DNA from 4 places in the Phyllobacterium sp. 0TCS1.6A genome. Region 3 is predicted to be linked to each of the others. Evidence: riboswitches for the same ligand, from Rfam matches in the RefSeq annotation. Region 3 holds a riboswitch; each other region holds the start of a gene.
What was found. A riboswitch is a leader RNA that binds a small molecule or an ion and turns the genes downstream of it on or off. The one in region 3 is predicted to bind cobalamin.

Region 1 (3,452 bases), on a different contig from region 3:
GGCCCGAAAGCCTTCAGCCGCATTCCCGGCAGGAGGTTGTCCAGCATCCACCGGGCGCCGATGCTTTCCTCCTGCGCCTTCACCGTCACGGCGATCGTGAACGGACGCGAGGGGCTGGACGAAAGCGTGAAGGTCCGCAGGATGGATTCGGGCTGCGTCCCGAGTTCGAAGGTCATGAACTGGCCCGGCTCATACCGGAACCAGTTCTGATTGTCGGAGCGAAAGGTGAAGGTCTTGACGTTGGGCGCTTCCTCGACGACCGACAGGCACTCCAGGAGGTGCAGCCTGTCGCTCCACGGCTGCATCTGGTCGAGATGTTTGTAACCGTGGCCCTGGGGAACGCCCATGTTCATCATGCCACCCTGCTGAGCTTCGCGTCGCCGCCGAGACGGCTTTCCATCATGTTGCCGTACCATTCGAGGAATTGCAGGACGCCACCCTCATGCTCGGGCGAATAGGGTCCCGGCTCGTAGGCAGGCGAGCGAATGCCGAATGCATTCTCCTCGACGATCCTGCGATCCTGGTCGTTGGTCTCGAGCCAGACATGGGTGAGCTCGTCGATCGTATAATCGACGCCTTCGACCGCATCCTTGTGCACCAGCCACTTCGTCGTCACCTGCGTTTCGTTCGGACCGAGCGGCAATACCCGGAACGAGATGGCATGATCGGCGAGAATGTGGTTCCAGGTACCGGGATAATGATAAAGCAGCAGCGAGCCGATCCGGCGCGCATTGACATCGTCGCTCAACTGGCGGCCGACGGCGCGCCTGCCCGACAACGTATAGCTTTCCGCCTCGCCCAGCAGCGGCACCCGCGTTGCACGGTATTGGCCATTGTCGGAGATGCGGAATATGCTCGGCAGGCCCTCGGATTCGCACTTGTCCCAGTGGGCGACGATCTCCGGATCGCTCTTCGATCCCTGAATGCCGGTTGCGCTCGGCGCTTCGGGGAACGTCTTGCACAATTCAGGATGGTTGCCTGCGCAGTGATAGCACTCGCGGTTGTTCTCCCATACCAGCTTCCAATTGCCCTTCTCGACAATCGTGCTCTGATAGGCGATCTTCGTTTCCGTCAGGCGGTGCGGGGCCAGATACGGCTCTAGCAGCGCGCGTGCAGGCCCAAAATCCGGCGCCACCTGGGCAAGGCAGATGAAGACATATCCGCCGACGCTCTCGCAATGCACCGGCTTCAGGCTGAACTGGCTCGCATCGAAATCATCGCCCATCTGCCGCGCGAACAGCAGCCGGCCGTCGAGTTCATAGGTCCATTGATGGTAGGGGCACACAAGCTTGGCCGAGCTTCCGCGCTCGCCCGCGCAAATGCGCGAACCGCGATGGCGGCAGGAATTGTGGAATGCCCGAATGTTCTTCTCCCGGTCGCGCACGATGACGATGGGATAGTCGCCGACCTGCACGGTGAAGTAGTTGCCGGGGCGCGCCACCTCGCAATCATGGCCCACGAACAGCCAGTCGCGGTAGAAGATCGTCTCCATGTCCAGCCGGAAGTAATCCGGATCGGAATAGAAGGGCTGCTCCAGCCCGTAGCCCTGTTTGCGCTGCCTGAGGCTTCTCAGTAGTTCCGCTTGAATATCCATGTCGTGTCCTCGCCTGCCAATATTGCGAAAGAACTGACTGGTGGTGATGGAGAAGATGCCTGCACGGGCATACCGGGCATTATCATACTCCTTGATCGCCCACCGCGATCAGTCGGTTTATGGCCTGGGGCTGGTTTCCGGGCTCTGGAGCTCCCTCGCAGGACGCCGCGACGCCTTCCCGGGAATTCCCCAGTGGCTCTTTTGCCGCGTTTTACTCCACCACCGTTGCGGGGGCAGCGCCGGGTTCAGACCGGCTTCCCAATTCTCCGCTCCCCTAGAAGCGGCACCTCAAGCAGCTCCATATGAGCACTAGGCAAGATAAAAGGATAGGTGCGGAAACGACATGGCATTTACGCAAGACGACACGGCCCGCCTCATGGCCGGCCGTGCCGCAGATACGCGGTTTTCGCAGGTGCTAGCCGCGATATCGATATTGCTCGATGGACTGGGGCTTCATCTCGATGGAGAAGCCGGGAAGCGAGGGTGGCATATAGGCCGCATCGCGTATGACGCATGGATCGACGAAATGCTCGTGCAGATGGTCGACATACTCGATCACCCTGCCCTCCTTGGTGCCGGAGACGGCGACATAATCGAGCATCGACAGATGCTGGACATATTCGCAAAGGCCGACGCCGCCCGCATGGGGCCAGACCGGAAGTTGATACTTGGCCGCAATCAGCAGGACGGCGAGCACCTCGTTTAGGCCGCCCATGCGGCATGAATCGATCTGCACCACGTCGATCGCGCCTTCGGCGATGAACTGCTTGAACATGATGCGGTTCTGGCACATCTCGCCGGTCGCCACCTTGACCGGGTGGATCGCCTCGCGGATCTTCCTGTGGCCGGCAACGTCGTCCGGGCTCGTCGGCTCTTCGATGAAGAACGGCTTCACGAAGGAAAGCTTCTTCACCCAGTCGATGGCTTCGCCCACTTCCCAGACCTGGTTGGCGTCGATCATCAGGATGCGGTCCGGTCCGATGACCTCGCGCGCGATCGTAAGACGGCGGATGTCGTCCTCCAGATCGCGTCCGACCTTCATCTTCACATGATTGAAGCCCGCATCCACCGCTTCCTGGCACAGGCGGCGCAGCTTCTCGTCGGAATAGCCGAGCCAGCCGGCGGATGTCGTATAGCAGGGATAGCCTTCGCGCTTCAGCGTTTCGATGCGTTCCGCCTTGCTCTGCTCTGCCTTGCGCAGAATTTCCAAAGCCTCGTCCCGCGTCAGCACGTCGGTCAGGTAGCGGAAATCGACGATATCGACGATCTCCTCGGCGGTCATCTCGCCGACGAGCTGCCAGACCGGCTTGCCGGCCTGCTTGGCCAGCAGATCCCAGACGGCATTGACGACGGCCCCGGTAGCAAGATGCATCGCCCCCTTGTCCGGCCCGATCCAGCGCAATTGACTGTCGCCGGTGATGAAACGCCAGAACCGCCCCGGGTTCTCCTTCACCCAGGCAAGATCGAGGCCGATGACAAGATGCTTCATCGCTTCGATGGCAAGGCAGCAGATTTCATTGCCGCGCCCGATGGTGAAGGTCAGGCCGTGCCCCGAGAGGCCGTCAGTATCCGTATCAAGCACCACATAGGCTGCGGAATAGTCCGGATCGGGGTTCATCGCATCCGATCCGTCCAGGCTTTGGGAGGTTGGAAAACGGATATCGAAGACGCGAAGGTCGGTAATGCGGGTCATGTTCTTTCCTCAGACGGTCCAGCCGCCGTCGATATTGTAGGCCTGGCCGGTCGTATAGGTTGCGCCGGCGAGGTAGACGGCGAGGTCGGCAATCTCCTCGGGCATGCCGAGCCGCCCCATCGGCTGGCGGGCGATGAACGCCGCGCGTGTCGCCTCATAGTCGCC
Region 2 (3,452 bases), on a different contig from region 3:
TGAGATAGCCGGACACGAACCGCGCCGCCAGCCCGAGATTCCGCAGTACCTGGACGAGAAGCCAGCTCGTATCGCGGCACGAGCCGGTTCCGGCGCGCAGCGTATCCTCCGGCTCCTGCACCCCGGGCTCGAGGCGGATGACATAGCCGATCTCGCGCTGCAGGCGGGCATTGAGCGCGACGACGAAATCGACCGTATTGACCGGCGTCCTCTCGATGGAGGCGAGGAAATCGGCCACCAGCGGCCCGCATGGCTCGGGCTCCGTATAGATCGACAGGTCCCGGCGCAGCTCCTGCGGATATTCGAACGGCCAGGTCTCCGCTTCCGGCTCGACGAAGAAATCGAACGGATTGTAGACGGTCATGTCGGCAACGAGATCGACTTCGATCTTCAATTCGCTCACCGGTTCCGGAAAGACGAAACGCGCGAGGAAATTGCCGTATGGGTCCTGCTGCAGATTGACGAAATGATTGGCCGGGCTGACCTTCAGCGAATGGCTTGGAACCTTGGTGCGGGAATGGGGCGCAGGCTGGAGCCGGATGATCTGCGGCCCGAGCCGGATGGGCCGATCATATTTATAGTGCGTCAGATGGTAGAGCGCAGCTTGTATTGCCATGTGGCCTCATATCCAGACAGAGATCCCTCGGGTGCGAAGCCCACCTTAAGCTAACCTACTGCGGGGCCTTGTCACGCTCAAAATTTGATCACGCCCAAAATTTGTTCCCTGCCGCTTTTTATCGCCAGCCGGCCAGTGCGGGCTGTTCCCTTTGCCTGCGCTTTGGGTTACAGATTCGAGCGATGGTTTCTCCGGTTCGACAAAGCCGGAGATGAAAAGGGAACACGGTAAGGCGTACCCAAACGGGACCGATGCCGTGGCTGCCCCCGCAACTGTAGGCGGTGAGTGAAGCCCGATATGCCACTGGGAAACCGGGAAGGCAGGGCGGAATGACGACCCGCAAGCCAGGAGACCTGCCATCAAACGGATAACTCGAACCGGACGGGGTGTGCCGGCGGCGATGCAGTGCCGGTAGATTCGCGTCTACTTTTCCGGTCCATTCGAAGGCCCGGTCCGTTTCGGAGGCATAATCGTCCCTGCTGACCCCTTCCAGAACAGCCGGACATGCCAACGCCGAAAGCAAGTATCTCCGCCCTCTTCGCATCGTCTCCCGCCGCTCCGTGGGTGAGCGTCGCCCTGCGGCCCGGCAAGGTCAAATGCCTCGCCGACACTTGCGCATGTTATAACATATCATTATGGCTTGCCCATCATGCAGCATCGAGGATATCTCAATGAGTGAGCCCGCCCTGTCGATGGATGCGCTCGGCTACCGCGCCGGCAATGGCCGCATGCTGGTCGAGCCGACGAGCCTCGAGATCGGCGCCGAACAGCGGCTGGCGATCATCGGTCCGAACGGCGCGGGCAAATCGACATTGCTGCGCATGATGGCCGGGCTGCTGAAGCCCTCCTCCGGCAGCGTCCGCATCCATGGCGACGACATTGCGGCGCTTCGGCCGCTCGACCGTGCCCGGCTGATCGCCGTCGTCGGCCAGACCGATGCGCCCGCCGGGCAATTGCTCGTGCAGGATTATGTCGCGCTCGGCCGCATCCCGCACAGCGGCGCCTTCAGGCGCGACGAGGACGCGGCAATCGTCGAGGAGGCGCTTGTCCGCGTCGATCTGGCGGCATTCGCGCGCCGGCCGGTCGCCTCGCTGTCGGGCGGGGAGCGCCAGCGCATGCAGCTCGCCCGCGCCCTCTGCCAGAAGCCGAAAGTGCTCTTCCTCGACGAGCCGACCAATCATCTCGATCCGCGGGCGCGAAGCGAGCTGCTGGCGCTGGTCGGCGGCCTCGGCGTCACCACGATCGCCGTGCTGCACGACCTGCCGCTCGTCGCCCCCTTCGCCACGCGCATCGCCGTCATGCAGCAGGGTCGGGTCGTCGCGACCGGCACCCCGGACGAATGCCTGACGCCGCGGATCGTCAGCGACGTCTTCGCCCTCGACGTGCTGAGGATGCGCCATCCCTCGCAGGACCGCGACCTGATGGTCTTCGAGGCCAGCCTCCCCCATTCCGCATCCCAGCCCATACGGAGCAAATCATGAAGAAGTTCGCGCTATCCCTCGCTCACATGCTTGCGCTGCTGGTGCCGCTGCCGGCGCTTGCCTTCCCAGTCACCGTCGAAAGCTGCGGCCGCTCCGTCACCTTCGACAGCGCGCCGAAGCGGGCGGTGATCCAGGACATCAATATGAGCGAGATGGCCTTCGCGCTCGGCCTGCAGCCGTCGATCGTCGGCGTCAGCGGCATTACCGGCTGGTACAAGCTGGACGATGCGTTCAAGCAGCAGCTCGGCGACATTCCGGAACTCGCGCCGAAATATGCCAGCGTGGAAAACCTCGTGGCGGCAAGCCCGGATTTCTTCTTCGCCGGCTGGTATTACGGCATGAAGCCCGGCGGCGACGTGACGCCCGATACGCTGGCGCCCTATGGCATCAAGACGCTGGAGCTGACGGAAAGCTGCATCCATCTCGACAGGAACAGGCCGGCGGCGACCATGGAACTGCTCTATGGCGACATGAAGAAGCTCGGCATCATCTTCGGCAAGGAGGCCGAGGCCGACAGGCTGATCGCCGGCTGGAAAGAGCGCCTGGCCGAGATAAGGTCGAAGATCGGCAGCGACAGCGGCACCCGCGTCTTCCTCTATGATTCAGGCGACGACAAGCCTTTCACGGCCGGCAAGTTCGCCATCCCGACCGCGATGATCGCCGAAGCCGGCGGCACCAATATCATGGCCGACATGGAAACCAGCTGGGGCACGACATCCTGGGAAACCGTGGCGGCGCGCAACCCGCAATTCCTCGTGCTGCTCGATTACCAGGACAATGCGGGCTATGCCAAGCTGCTCGACTTCCTGAAATCGCACCCGGCGATGAAGGAGACCGACGCGGTGAGAAACCAACGCTTCGTCGCCCTGCGCTATGCGGAACTGACGCCCGGGCCGGCCAATGTCGAGGCAATCGCCAAGATCGCCAACGCGATGCACCCGGAAGCATTCTGAGTGCAGATACCGGGCCGCACGATCTTCGGACTGGGCGCGGGCGTGGTGCTGATCGCCACGCTTGCCGTGCTGTCCGTCGCCTATGGATCGACCTTCATCGCGCCGGGAGAGGTCATTCGCTCCCTTGCCGCCAGCCTTGGCCTTGGCGGCTCGGACACGCCGCTGCCGATCCAGCGCATCGTCGTCGATCTGCGGCTGCCGCGGGCGGTGCTGGCGATAGCCGTCGGCGCGGGTCTGGGCGTCATCGGCGCCATGCTGCAGACGGTGACGCGCAACGACCTCGCCGATCCCTTCCTGTTCGGGCTCTCCTCGGGCGCGGCGGCCGGTGCCGTCTCGGTCATCACCGTGCTTGGCGACAGGTTCGGCGTCTGGACGCTGCCCCTTGCCGCCTTCAGCGGCGGC
Region 3 (3,452 bases):
TTCGCGTTGCGCGCTCGCGCTGTCCGGCTCGATCGCCTGCAGCATGTCGCGCAGTTCCCGCAGGCGCAGATACAGGTCCCCGTCGGAATATTTCACCTTCTTGCACGGCTTCATCGGAGACATCCCTCCACGGATCTTCCGACGTTGGGTTAGACCATGTTTCGGCCCGCCCGTCAGGGCATGTCATTGCGCGGGAGCGGCCTGCGGGAGAATTTTCTCCCGCAAGCCATCAAGTCGCGATGATGCCGCTCAGCCTGCCGGCTGCCTGGTCTTGCGCAGATAGGGCAGGACGCGCTCGAAACCGCCGAAGCGTTTTTCCGCGTCTTCGTCGGAAACGGCGGCGGTGATGATGACATCCTCGCCCTGTTTCCATTGCGCCGGAGTCGCCACCTGGTGCTTCGCCGTCAGCTGGATACTGTCGATGGCGCGCAGGATCTCGTCGAAATTGCGTCCGGTCGTCATCGGATAGGTCAGGATCAGCTTGATCTTCTTGTCGGGGCCGACGACGAAAACCGAACGCACGGTGGCATTGTCGGCGGGGGTGCGGCCCTCGGAAGAATCGCCGGCTTCGGCCGGCAGCATGTCGTAGAGCTTGGCGACCTTCAGGTCCTTGTCACCGATAAGGGGATAGTCGACCTCGTGTCCGGTCGCCGTCTTGATGTCGTTCTTCCATTTCGAATGGCTCTCGACCGGATCGACGGAGATGCCGATGATCTTGGCGTTGCGCTTCTCGAATTCGGGCGCAAGACCGGCCATGTAGCCGAGTTCGGTGGTGCAGACCGGGGTGAAATTCTTCGGATGGCTGAAAAGCACCGCATAGCTGTCCCTGATCCAGTCGTGGAACCTGATCTCGCCCTGGGTGGTGTCGGCAGTGAAATCCGGCGCAGTGTCGTTAATGCGTAAGCCCATCGCTGTCTCCATTTTCGCTGAGTTCAGGCACCAGAACGGAAGGATTTGACGCGTTCCTCGCGCAAAAAGCTCCCGTTCACGCCAATTTCGCCGGGATTGTAGCGCGAGAGAGGCAAGAAGCAATGGCAAAGGCGGAGAATGGGGCGGCCTCCGGGAGCGCCGCAAGGCCGGCCGGTTCCGCCATGGCCGAGTTTCCCCGGTATATCGCCGATGCTCCCTTGACGGATCGGCCGGCGGTGGTTCTTATAGCGCCGTTCCGGTTCTTCCTGCCGCAAGGCAGGGAGCTAAGAGGGAAGTCCGTGAGGCAGGTTTGAACGCCTGCCGAAGCCGACGCTGCCCCCGCAACTGTAAACAGCGAGTTGCTGTCCCCGTCCATTCGCAAACCCTGGGTTTCGCGGATGGTGCGGTAAGCCACTGAAGCAATTTCCGCTTCGGGAAGGCCGGCCAGCAATGATGACCTGTGAGCCAGGAGACCTGCCGAAACATGTTGAATGTCCACGGGCGGGGTGTCCTGTGTCGCTTTGCATCGGCCCGCTGCTGCAATTCAGACGCAAAGCCCCGTCCATCACGATGATCGGGGTTTTTATCATGGGTCTTTCCTTCTGCCAGAACAGGAGCGGCATCCGCCGCGATGTCGATGCCTCCACCGCGCCCGAGGATGTTTTCATGCGCTGGCTGCTGTCGCGCCCGCAGGGCTCGGATATTGCCGAGGCGGCGCGGCGCGAAGTGGCGCGGCTTGAATCTCCCGCCAGCCGGCATGAAGGGGCGCGGCGGCTGCACGAATTGTTCCGTGCGCTCATCGAGGCTGAGCGGCCCGTCAGGGCTTGACCTGCGGCGGTTCTGGCCTAGTGTTGAAGTTGATGACCAAGACTTCGGGAGGAGGGACTTGGAGAAAAGTCAGAACGGCTTGCATGCCGAACAGATTCAGACGGCGCTGACCGGCAATGCAGCGGCGAAATCGGCGCTTGTCGCTTCATGGGGGCGATCGATGCGCCTCTATGGCTTGCAGCCGGATGACGAGCGCAGGCCGACCATCATCCTCACCGACCGCGAATTGCGCGAAGCGCGCGAAAGGCTCGGCTCCCTGATATCCACCGCCTCCGCTTCCCTCGACCGCCTCTATTCCGCCGTCGGCGGCGCCGGCTGCTGCGTGCTGCTTGCCGACAAGAACGGCGTGCCGGTCGACCGGCGCGGCTATGAGGGCGATGACGCGACTTTCTCGAAGGTCGGCCTGTGGACCGGCGCCGTATGGAGCGAGGAAAGCGAGGGCACCAACGGCATTGGCACGGCGATCGCCGAACAGCGGCCGCTGACGATCCATCGCGACCAGCATTTCCGCAGCCGCAACACGGCGCTTTCCTGCACGTCGGCGCCGATCTTCGATCATTGCGGCCGGCTGATGGCCGTCATCGACGTTTCCTCGGCGCGCGCCGACCTGACCGAGGGCGTGGTGCGGCTGATCGGCATGGCGGTCTCAGACGCGGCGCGGCGGGTGGAGGCCGAGAATTTCCGCCTGGCCTTCCCGCGGGCGCGCATCGTCATGGCCGAGGGCGACCCCGGCAGCGAGCGCGCGCTGAATGCGCTGATCGCGGTCGACCAGGACGATCTCGTCATCGGCGCGTCGCGCTCCGCCCGGCAATTGCTGGGCCTCACCGACGAGAACCTGCGGACGCCGCTGCCGGCAGCCAATCTGCTGGGCCATGAACGCGACGCCGCCGCCGATTTCGCCGCGGCGGAACGCAGCGTCATCCAGCGCGTGCTGCGCCGGGCCAATGGCAATGTCTCCGTTGCCGCCAGCATGATGGGCATGAGCCGCGCCACGCTGCACCGCAAGCTGAAGAAGCTCGGCCTGAACTAGTGTGGGACGATCGCCTGTCGCAGATATGCGACAAATGCCGGCATCAACTCGCCATGGCGGGATGACAGCCGCGCCAGAGCGCGCGAAGCTCTCCATAGCCGCAGGAGGCGGCCCGGAAATTCGCGCGTATTGCATCTGCAGCAGTCCGCTGCAGGAGCCGGCGCAAGGGAGGAAACCATGAACAAGGTAGAATTCAACCGCACTGTAAAACCCAACTTCAAGGCCAGATACGGCAATTTCATCGGCGGCAAGTTCGTCGAACCGAAGGCCGGCAGATATTTCGAGAACACCTCGCCGGTGAACGGCCAGGTCCTTTGCGAGGTGGCGCGATCGGACGCCAGCGACGTGGAAGCGGCGCTCGACGCCGCCCATGCCGCCAAGGAAGGCTGGGGCCGCACCAGCGCTGCCGAACGCAGCGTCATGCTCAACAGGATCGCGCAGGTGATGGAGGACAATCTCTCCGTCCTGGCCCAGGCCGAGACCTGGGACAATGGCAAGCCGATCCGCGAGACGACCGCGGCCGACATCCCGCTCGCCATCGACCATTTCCGCTATTTTGCCGGCGTCATCAGGGCGCAGGAGGGCGGGATATCCGAGATCGACCATGATACGGTCGCCTATCATTTCCATGAACCGCTCGGCGTGGTGGGACAGATCATCCCGTGGAATTTCCCCATCCTCATGG
Region 4 (3,452 bases), on a different contig from region 3:
GCTGGCCTGCGGCGTTCCCTCGTCCGTGCATATGAATCCTGTACTCCTGAAACCGCAATCGGAAACCGGCAGCCAGGTCGTCGTCCACGGCAAGGTGAGGGGCAGCGCTCGCGGCAAGGACTACCAGACCTTCAAATCCACCCTGATGGAAGCCGTCATGGAATCATGGGGCAGGGTCGGGGAGGGCGCCGACCTGGTCATAGTCGAAGGGGCGGGATCGCCGGCCGAGATCAACCTGCGGGCGGGAGACATCGCCAATATGGGCTTTGCAACGCGCGCCGGTGTTCCGGTGGTGCTCGTCGGCGATATCGACCGTGGCGGTGTCATCGCGTCCATCGTCGGTACACACACCATTTTGCCGCAAGAGGATCGCGGCATGATCGCCGGCTATATCATAAACAAGTTTCGCGGCGACGTATCGCTGTTCGACGAAGGGTTGAAATCGATCACCGATTTTACCGGCTGGCGTTCCTTCGGCGTTGTTCCATGGCTCAAGGATGCGGCGCGCCTGCCGGCGGAGGATTCGGTCGTGCTGGAGCGGCTGACCCGAAGTGCCGGCCCCGCGCTGAAAATCGCCGTGCTGGTGCTCGACCGGATCGCGAATTTCGACGATCTTGATCCACTCGGCAGCGAGCCGGCCGTCGAACTCAATTGGGTGCACCGAGGCGAGCGGATACCGGCCGATGCCGGCCTTGTCATCATTCCGGGCTCCAAATCCACCATCGGCGATCTTCAGCAGTTGAAAGCGAATGGCTGGGATCAGGATCTTCATCTCCATCGCCGGCGGGGAGGCACGATTGTCGGCATTTGTGGCGGCTACCAGATGCTTGGGCGCAGCATATTCGACCCTGACGGCATCGAGGGACCTGCGCGAGAGGTCGATGGTCTTGGTTTTCTCGACGTCACGACCATCATGGAGCCTGAAAAGACCGTGCGCAATGTGACGGCGCATTCGCTGCATTTCGACTTGCCGCTGGAGGGATATGAAATCCATCTCGGCAGGACTGCCGGGCCCGATTGCACCCGGCCTGCGACGCGTATCAATGGGATCGATGATGGAGCGACTTCCGCTGACGGCAAGGTTTTCGGAACCTATCTCCATGGATTGTTCGGCGCCGACGATTTCAGGACGCAGTTTCTGCGTTCGATGGGAGTTGTGGCGGAACCGTCGAATTACAAGGCAGGCGTGGAACTCGCCCTTGACGCCATCGCCGCGCAACTCGAGCAGGTTCTGGACATCGATGCGCTCCTTTCCGTCAGTTCGATCTCCCGGTGAAGGCCATGGCGGATTTGTTTTGACATTTCGCGCGCTTGGTGACTAACGTTCGGGATTGATTGGTTCCCGCTTGGCCAAAGGCTTAGGGATCAAAAGGGAATACGACGACCGTACCCATCAGGGCGGTCCAACCGTAGCCGACCCCGCGACTGTAGAGCGGATAGGATCATGCCATCGCTGCGAGCCGAAGCGCTTGCAGCAGCCACTGGGAAACCGGGAAGGAGGCAAGGATCTTATGACCCGCGAGCCAGGAGACCTGCCAGTCAAAGGGCAATAATGCCCAGAACCGAAGGATTGTCCCTTCTGGCCCTGCACGGAGGTTGTTATGGCTGCCACTTCTACTTCGAATACGATTTCCATACCGCTTGCTTCGCGTATGACGACCGCTGTCGTCTCGCTGCTGCTCGGTGTCTTCATCATTTATGGCGTCGGCATGGCCCATTCCGACATGCTGCACGATACCGCGCATGATACGCGCCATTCCTACGGTTTTCCCTGCCACTGAGCCGAAGCTGAATCTGATTCTTTAGCGCGCTTGATTGCCGAAAAACCTGCGGTTTTGACCGATATCGTTGCGGTATCGGCACAATCGTATTCCGATGGGGACTGAAACCATGTTGGTAAAATATCTTCTGGCTACAATCGTGGCCGGATTGTTCGCCGGTATCCTTCTCACGCCGGCCATGTATGTCCGAAACGTACCTCTGATCCTGCACGCCGAACAATTCGAAGGCGAGGGCGGGCATTCGCACGAATCGGACCATGCGGCGCAGGGTGCCGCTGCGACGCCGCATGAACATGCCGAGGAGGCCGGGGCAGAACTCCCGTTAGGACGGCTTGGCAATACCTTGCTGATCAATCTCGTTGCGGGTGCGGGCTTTGCACTGGTGACCGGCGCAGCCGCCCTGTTTCTCGGCCGTCGCATCACGTTGCAGAACGGCGTCTATTGGGGTCTGGCAGGGTTCTTCATCTTCAACTTCGCACCCGCTTTCAGCCTTGCGCCGGAACTGCCCGCAATGCCCGCTGCCGATCTCGCGGCCCGTCAGACCTGGTGGCTGGTCACAGTTCTGCTCACGGCCGGCGGCCTCTATCTGATCGTGCTTAAAGATTTCATCTGGGCGAAGATCGCCGGCATTGCGCTCATCGTCGCGCCTCATCTCTACGGCGCGCCCGAGCCCGATAATCTCACCTCGCCGGTTCCGCCGACGCTGGCATCGGAATTTGCCGTATCGACGTTGGCGACGAACCTCTTCTTCTGGGCCGTACTCGGTATCTCGCTGGGCTGGCTCCTGCAGACTTACGCTCAATCGGAGCTTGAAGTCTGATGCATGAACTGGATCGCGGCTGCACGCTCGTGCTTGGCGGCGCGCGGTCCGGCAAGTCGAGCTTTGCCGAAGGACTAGCCGAAAGTTCAGGCAAGCGCTTCGTCTATATCGCAACCGGGCGTGCCTGGGATGAGGAGATGACACAGCGTATCGCGCTTCACCGACAAGGACGTGGCGCTTCGTGGGTGACGGTAGAAGAGCCGCTCGATCTCGTTGCGGCGCTGGAGGCGAATTGCGGGGCGGAGAATGTGGTTCTCGTCGATTGCCTGACGCTATGGCTGACAAACCTCATGATGGCTGAAAAGGATGTGGACGAGGAAATTGCGCGGTTCGTCGCGCTGCTGCCCAAGCTGGAAGGCGCGACGTTGCTCGTATCGAACGAAGTGGGCCTCGGCATCGTGCCGGAGAACCGCATGGCGCGCGATTTCCGCGACCATGCCGGCAGGCTCCACCAGGCGGTGGCCAAGGTTGCCGCGAGTGTTTATTTTCTGGCAGCCGGGCTGCCGCTCAAAATGAAGGGATAATGAAATGCAGGGGCACAAGATTCCGGCGACGGTAATCACTGGTTTTCTAGGATCGGGCAAGACGACGATGATCCGCAATCTGCTGGAAAACGCAGATGGCAAGCGTATCGCGCTGATCATCAACGAATTTGGCGATCTCGGCGTCGATGGCGGACTGCTCAAGGGCTGCGGCATCGAAGCCTGCCGGGACGAGGACGTCATCGAACTCAACAATGGCTGCATATGCTGCACCGTGGCCGATGACTTCATTCCGACAATGACCAAGCTGTTGGACCGCGAGGATCGGCCTGATCATATCGTCATCGAGACGTCCGGCCTGGCACTACC

Region 1: it holds a riboswitch for cobalamin, as region 3 does, so the genes downstream of both, OSJ75_RS19130 (aromatic ring-hydroxylating oxygenase subunit alpha) here and OSJ75_RS05280 (hypothetical protein) in region 3, are expected to answer to the same signal.
Region 2: it holds a riboswitch for cobalamin, as region 3 does, so the genes downstream of both, OSJ75_RS20510 (ABC transporter ATP-binding protein) here and OSJ75_RS05280 (hypothetical protein) in region 3, are expected to answer to the same signal.
Region 4: it holds a riboswitch for cobalamin, as region 3 does, so the genes downstream of both, OSJ75_RS01740 (CbtB domain-containing protein) here and OSJ75_RS05280 (hypothetical protein) in region 3, are expected to answer to the same signal.

What each region holds. Positions count from the first base shown of each region.
Region 1 is NZ_JAPMAB010000010.1:39,522-42,973, forward strand. Features, by position in the region: gene OSJ75_RS19125 (hybrid-cluster NAD(P)-dependent oxidoreductase) at 1-353, opposite strand, end outside; gene OSJ75_RS19130 (aromatic ring-hydroxylating oxygenase subunit alpha) at 353-1,594, opposite strand; cobalamin riboswitch at 1,705-1,900, opposite strand; gene OSJ75_RS19135 (L-fuconate dehydratase) at 2,010-3,287, opposite strand; gene OSJ75_RS19140 (SDR family oxidoreductase) at 3,297-3,452, opposite strand, start outside.
Region 2 is NZ_JAPMAB010000011.1:108,006-111,457, reverse strand. Features, by position in the region: gene OSJ75_RS20515 (DUF2126 domain-containing protein) at 1-616, opposite strand, end outside; cobalamin riboswitch at 783-992, shown strand; gene OSJ75_RS20510 (ABC transporter ATP-binding protein) at 1,288-2,097, shown strand; gene OSJ75_RS20505 (ABC transporter substrate-binding protein) at 2,094-3,050, shown strand; gene OSJ75_RS20500 (FecCD family ABC transporter permease) at 3,051-3,452, shown strand, end outside.
Region 3 is NZ_JAPMAB010000002.1:230,903-234,354, reverse strand. Features, by position in the region: gene OSJ75_RS05290 (hypothetical protein) at 1-114, opposite strand, end outside; gene OSJ75_RS05285 (peroxiredoxin) at 250-909, opposite strand; cobalamin riboswitch at 1,150-1,406, shown strand; gene OSJ75_RS05280 (hypothetical protein) at 1,498-1,737, shown strand; gene OSJ75_RS05275 (GAF domain-containing protein) at 1,796-2,767, shown strand; gene adh (aldehyde dehydrogenase) at 2,945-3,452, shown strand, end outside.
Region 4 is NZ_JAPMAB010000001.1:369,896-373,347, forward strand. Features, by position in the region: gene OSJ75_RS01735 (cobyric acid synthase) at 1-1,276, shown strand, start outside; cobalamin riboswitch at 1,320-1,555, shown strand; gene OSJ75_RS01740 (CbtB domain-containing protein) at 1,602-1,781, shown strand; gene OSJ75_RS01745 (CbtA family protein) at 1,891-2,601, shown strand; gene cobU (bifunctional adenosylcobinamide kinase/adenosylcobinamide-phosphate guanylyltransferase) at 2,601-3,125, shown strand; gene cobW (cobalamin biosynthesis protein CobW) at 3,130-3,452, shown strand, end outside.